DNA from 3 places in the Pectobacterium atrosepticum genome. Region 2 is predicted to be linked to each of the others. Evidence: predicted binding sites of a transcription regulator. Region 2 holds the regulator's gene; each other region holds the start of a gene.
The links. The regulator sigma-54, encoded in region 2, starts transcription at its own class of promoters, with help from an activator protein. The targets are predictions, from matches to a motif close to GTTGGCACANNTTTCGCTNT.
Positions count from the first base shown of each region.

Region 1 (2,184 bases), 960 kb from region 2:
ACCTGAGCGCGGTTTTGTCGCCTTAGTGGGGCATACCGGCAGTGGGAAAAGTACGCTAGCCAGCCTACTTATGGGGTATTACGTGCCAGATGAGGGTGAGATTCGGCTTGATGACCGGCCGCTGTCGACGCTCTCTCATACCGTTTTGCGCCAAAATGTGGCAATGGTTCAACAGGATCCCGTTGTCCTGGCGGAGTCGATGTTCGTGAATGTGACTTTGGGACGTGATATCAGCGAAGAGGCCGTCTGGCGTGTGCTGGAAGTGGTGCAGCTTGCTGAACTGGTTCGGGATTTTCCTGAAGGGTTGCATACGCGCATTGGTGAGCAAGGGAACAACTTGTCTACCGGACAAAAACAGCTGTTAGCGATTGCGCGGGTCTTGGTGCAAACGCCTAAAATCCTGATTCTCGATGAGGCTACTGCGAATATTGACTCTGGCACGGAGCAGGCGGTGCAAAAGGCGTTGCGCATCATCAGGGAACAGACGACCTTGATTATCATCGCCCATCGGCTTTCCACTATCGTTGAGGCCGACACGATTATGGTGCTCCATCATGGGCAAACCGTTGAGCGGGGAACGCACGAGCAACTGCTGCAACAGCAGGGCCGCTATTATCAAATGTATCAATTACAACTGGCCGGAGAGGATCTCGCTGCCATTAGCACGGAATCTTGCCCTGCATAACGCGATTATCTGTAATGCCACGGTCTGCACCGCCTCATATGGTGCAGACCAACAGTCTGCGTATAGCTTCGCACCATCAGCAAGCATTGTGATTCTGGTTTTTACTTGCCCTGCACTGAAAGTACTCTTACTGCACCAACTTAGTGCAATTATTGCCCCGGATTCTTGATTATTCCATTCCTATCGCGTTTGCTTTTTGCGCTTTTCTATCTCTAATCGCGTTCTCCTTCCTGATTTATGCCAGATAAATCATTTATGGCACACCGTTTGCTTTAATCATGACGTAGACCTACTTCATAGAGCACGTAATCGAACAAGTGGCGGGCGAAAGCCTGAACGTAATGGCTAGGGGGAAGATAAATGAAACTGGTTACTGTGGTGATAAAACCATTCAAGCTGGAAGATGTACGTGAAGCGTTATCTTCTGTTGGCATCCAGGGGCTAACCGTCACTGAGGTGAAAGGATTTGGTCGTCAGAAAGGGCACGCGGAGCTATACCGTGGCGCAGAATACAGCGTTAACTTTTTACCTAAGGTAAAAATTGATATCGCGATTGCAGACGACCAACTGGACGAAGTGATCGACGTCATCAGCAAAGCCGCGTACACCGGAAAAATTGGTGATGGCAAAATTTTTGTCGCCGAGTTGCAAAGGGTTATCCGTATTCGTACGGGTGAAACTGACGAAGCCGCACTTTAACAACACCTAGCGTAGATACGTAAATAGGGATGGATGAAAATGAAAAAACTACTCTCTTCATTAGGTCTCGGTGTGGCGGCATTACTCCCGTCCTGGGCAATGGCTGCGACACCGACAATTGATAAAGCGGATAACGCTTTTATTATGATTTGTACCGTGTTGGTACTTTTTATGACTATACCAGGCATCGCACTGTTTTATGGCGGCCTGATCCGTTCGAAGAACGTACTGTCCATGATGACGCAGGTGAGTGTAACGTTCGCGATGGTCTGTATCTTGTGGGTGGTTTACGGATATAGCCTGGCCTTCAGTGAAGGTAACGCCTTCTTCGGTGGTTTCAGTACGTTTATGCTGAAAGGCATCGGGATTGAGTCCATCAGCGGTACCTACTATCAGTTTGTGCATGTGGCTTATCAGGCTTCCTTCGCCTGTATCACCGTTGCGTTGATTGTCGGGGCGATCGCTGAGCGTATTCGTTTCTCTGCGGTGCTGATTTTTGTTGGGCTGTGGCTGACGTTCTCCTACCTGCCGATGACGCACATGGTATGGGGCGGTGGCTATCTGGCTATGGATGGCGCGTTAGACTTTGCTGGCGGTACGGTCGTTCACATCAACGCCGCGGTTGCTGGGTTGGTTGGTGCTTACCTGCTGGGCAAACGTGCTGGCTTTGGTAAAGAAGCCTTCAAACCGCATAACCTGCCGATGGTGTTTATTGGTACGGCGATTCTGTATATCGGCTGGTTTGGTTTCAATGCGGGGTCTGCGGGTGCTGCTAACGGTGTCGCCGCTCTGGCTTTCCT
Region 1 is NZ_CP009125.1:1,296,825-1,299,008, forward strand. Features, by position in the region: gene GZ59_RS05705 (SmdB family multidrug efflux ABC transporter permease/ATP-binding protein) at 1-685, shown strand, start outside; gene glnK (P-II family nitrogen regulator) at 1,046-1,384, shown strand; gene amtB (ammonium transporter AmtB) at 1,424-2,184, shown strand, end outside.
Region 1: the regulator sigma-54 is predicted to act here: its motif matches at 940-959, upstream of glnK (P-II family nitrogen regulator).

Region 2 (2,184 bases):
CCCGATCTCCGTACTGGATATTAAAAAAATCATTGAGCATCTGCGTGACAGCGGACTTGGCGTGTTGATTACCGATCATAACGTCCGCGAAACGCTTGATGTCTGTGAACGAGCCTATATCGTGAGTCAGGGCAACCTAATCGCCCACGGTTCACCGACCGAAATTTTGGCCGATGAACAGGTGAAACGCGTCTATCTGGGCGAAGGCTTCCGACTCTGATAGGGTAATATTTTCTCTTTGCAGTACTTATGGGACGTTAGCGCGATTTATGAAGCAAGGTTTGCAACTCAGGCTTAGCCAGCAACTGGCCATGACCCCACAGCTCCAACAGGCCATCCGCCTGTTGCAACTGTCCACGCTTGAATTGCAACAGGAGATTCAACTGGCGCTAGAAAGCAATCCGTTGCTCGAACAAACGGATCAGCACGACGAAATCGAGTCATTTGAAAAGGCAGATAGCGATTCACTGGATACCGGTGAAGCCCTTGAGCAAAGGGACATGCCGGAAGAATTGCCGCTCGATGCCACCTGGGATGAGATCTACTCCGCAGGCACGCCGTCGGGCACTGGCTCTGACTATCGCGATGAAGAACTCCCTATTTATCAAGGCGAAACCACGCAAACGCTTCAGGATTACCTGATGTGGCAGGTTGAGCTGACGCCATTTTCAGACACCGACGCGGCCATTGCGACTTCTATCGTCGATGCGGTAGACAATACAGGCTACCTGACCGTGCCGCTGGGGGACATCCTCGACAGCATCGGTGACGACGACGTGACGCTGGAAGAAGTCGAAGCCGTACTTAAACGCGTGCAACGCTTCGATCCCGTTGGCGTCGCCGCCCGCGATCTGCGTGATTGTCTGCTGGTACAGCTTTCCCAATTTGACGACAGCACACCGCGTCTGGCCGAAGCTCGCCTGATCGTCAGCGATCATCTCGATCTATTAGCCAACCATGATTTCCGCAGCCTGATCCGCGTTACCCGTCTGAAAGAAGAGGTGCTGAAAGAAGCGCTAGCGCTGATCCAATCGCTCGATCCACGTCCTGGGCAGTCGATCAACACCGGTGAATCCGAATACGTGATTCCTGACGTGCTGGTGCGCAAAGTTCAGGGAATCTGGGCCGTTGAACTGAATACCGATAGCGTTCCCCGATTGCAGATTAACCAGCAATATGCTGCTCTGGGCAACAGCGTACGTAACGACAGCGACGGGCAATTTATCCGCAGCAACCTGCAAGAAGCGCGCTGGCTCATCAAGAGCCTAGAAAGCCGCAATGACACGTTGCTGAAAGTGACCCGCTGTATCGTCGAGCAACAGAAGGATTTCTTCGATCAGGGTGAAGAATTCATGAAGCCCATGGTACTGGCAGACATCGCGCAGGCGGTGGATATGCATGAATCCACTATTTCACGCGTGACGACACAGAAGTTCCTGCACAGTCCGCGCGGCATTTTTGAGCTAAAATATTTCTTCTCCAGCCACGTAAATACCGATAGCGGTGGAGAAGCCTCGTCAACGGCAATTCGCGCGTTGGTGAAGAAGCTTATTGCAGCGGAAAACCCCGTGAAGCCACTAAGCGATAGCAAGCTTACGGCACTGCTCTCCGATCAGGGCATCATCGTGGCGCGCCGTACCGTTGCAAAATACCGAGAGTCTTTATCTATCCCACCATCAAATCAGCGTAAACAACTGATTTGATCTCAACAGAGAAGGAAGACACTATGCAGCTCAACATTACCGGACACCACATCGAGATCACTGAACCACTGCGTGATTTTGTGAATGGCAAATTTGCCAAATTAGAGCAGTATTTTGACCGGATTAATCAGGTCAATGTGGTATTGAGAGTGGAAAAAGTTCAGCAAATTGCCGAGGCTACGCTCCATGTTAATGGTGGAGAGCTGCATGCAACCTCTGAAGCGGAAGATATGTACGCCGCGATAGATTTATTGATTGATAAGCTGGCGAGACAGCTCAATAAGCATAAAGATAAACTCAAGCAGCACTAATTTTCTCCTTTGCCGTTTAGCAAAGGAACAAACTCGGCCCATCTAACAGGTGGGTCGGGATCACCAGAAGTGAAAGCGTCGTTAAGTGAAAATAAAATGAGCCACGATTCCGTATTGCAACTCAGCACTGTATTACGTCCTGAGTGCACCAGAAGCACCGTCCACTGCCA
Region 2 is NZ_CP009125.1:339,075-341,258, reverse strand. Features, by position in the region: gene lptB (LPS export ABC transporter ATP-binding protein) at 1-220, shown strand, start outside; gene rpoN (RNA polymerase factor sigma-54) at 270-1,703, shown strand; gene hpf (ribosome hibernation promoting factor) at 1,727-2,014, shown strand; gene ptsN (PTS IIA-like nitrogen regulatory protein PtsN) at 2,111-2,184, shown strand, end outside.

Region 3 (2,184 bases), 950 kb from region 2:
GCGTCAGTCTTTGTCCAGGGGGCCGCCTTCGCCACCGGTATTCCTCCAGATCTCTACGCATTTCACCGCTACACCTGGAATTCTACCCCCCTCTACAAGACTCTAGCCTGTCAGTTTTGAATGCAGTTCCCAGGTTAAGCCCGGGGATTTCACATCCAACTTAACAGACCGCCTGCGTGCGCTTTACGCCCAGTCATTCCGATTAACGCTTGCACCCTCCGTATTACCGCGGCTGCTGGCACGGAGTTAGCCGGTGCTTCTTCTGCGGGTAACGTCAATCAGCAAGGTTATTAACCTTACTGCCTTCCTCCCCGCTGAAAGTGCTTTACAACCCGAAGGCCTTCTTCACACACGCGGCATGGCTGCATCAGGCTTGCGCCCATTGTGCAATATTCCCCACTGCTGCCTCCCGTAGGAGTCTGGACCGTGTCTCAGTTCCAGTGTGGCTGGTCATCCTCTCAGACCAGCTAGGGATCGTCGCCTAGGTGGGCCATTACCCCGCCTACTAGCTAATCCCATCTGGGCACATCTGATGGCAAGAGGCCCGAAGGTCCCCCTCTTTGGTCCGAAGACGTTATGCGGTATTAGCTACCGTTTCCAGTAGTTATCCCCCTCCATCAGGCAGTTTCCCAGACATTACTCACCCGTCCGCCGCTCGTCACCCAAAGAGCAAGCTCTTCTGTGCTACCGCTCGACTTGCATGTGTTAGGCCTGCCGCCAGCGTTCAATCTGAGCCATGATCAAACTCTTCAATTTAAGATTTGTTTGATTTGCTGAACTCGTCAGCGATGCTCAAAGAATTAGTAACTGTTCATTCGTAATGAATTTTACTGTTGTTCACTCTTCAAGACTTTTTATATCGTTTAAGATACGGTCTTGTGAGTGCCCACACAGATTGTCTGATTATATTGTTAAAGAGCAGTGCGTTGCGGCCTTAACCGCTTCGCGAGGTGGCGTACTTTACGCTTATCACCTTCAGAGTCAACGTTTATTTTAAAGCGTTTTCTCTTTTTTTATCGACCCGGTTGTGAGTCACAGCGCCGTGTCGATGGAGGCGCATTATAGGGATCCGTTTTCGTTACACAACAACTTTCTTGATCTTTTTTTCTGTTCGCGTGTTTTTCAACCCTTTCGATGAGATCTTACTCGATCCGTGTCACTTTTCAGTTGCCGCAGCCGCATATCTGTCGATATTTTGTCTATTAATGCGAATAATCAGCATGTGGCAAATAACTGCGAGGTTGTCGATGAGTGCAAAAATATTCCGTCGTTATAAGGGTATCTCTCCCGTTTTAGGCGAAAGAGTCATGGTCGATCATTCCAGTGTGGTGATTGGCAAGGTAACACTAGGCGATGATGTCGGTATCTGGCCCCTTGTCGCCATACGCGGTGATGTTAACTACATCACTATTGGTGCCAGGAGTAATATCCAGGATGGATCAGTACTTCATATCACCCACTGTTCAGAGAAAAAACCTGAAGGTAACCCACTTATTATTGGGGAAGATGTCACTGTCGGGCATAAAGCAATGCTGCACGGTTGCCAAATAGGAAGTCGAGTTCTAGTCGGAATGGGGTCAATACTCCTCGATGGAGTCGTTGTTGAGGATGATGTGATGATTGGTGCTGGTAGCTTGGTCCCGCCAGGAAAACGCTTAGAGAAGGGACATCTATACGTTGGCAGCCCAGTGAAGAAAATTCGGCCACTGACACAAGAGGAAATAGAGGGGCTGATTTACTCAGCAAATAACTATGTTCGTTGGAAAGATGAATACCTTGCTCAGGATAATGAGTAATAGCCCTCATCATCCCATTCTTCAGCAAGAATCATTTTTTCCAATTCATCTTCAAGATCCCATCGATGTACCCTGAACAGCGCCAGCCACTGTTCGGGGCTATCACCGCCATAACGGCGCTGAAGACGTTCCGCAGTTATAAGGCACTCTTGCTGAAAACCATTTACCAAAACAGGAAATCGGATCGCCATGATCTTATCATCCCAACTTTCACGATCTGGGAACTGGATCGCCTGATTCATTTAGCGAGATCCTGCTTCAGTAGATCAATCACTGGCTCCACGTCTGGCATCACACCATGCCAAAGTTTAAACGCATGTGCCGCTTGCCCCACCAGCATTCCCAAACCATCTGCATAGTGGATAGCCCCCTGTTGTACGCACCATGA
Region 3 is NZ_CP009125.1:4,382,380-4,384,563, forward strand. Features, by position in the region: rRNA gene GZ59_RS19410 (16S ribosomal RNA) at 1-756, opposite strand, end outside; gene GZ59_RS19415 (gamma carbonic anhydrase family protein) at 1,248-1,796, shown strand; gene GZ59_RS19420 (DUF1488 family protein) at 1,781-2,038, opposite strand; gene aroE (shikimate dehydrogenase) at 2,035-2,184, opposite strand, start outside.
Region 3: the regulator sigma-54 is predicted to act here: its motif matches at 950-969, upstream of GZ59_RS19415 (gamma carbonic anhydrase family protein).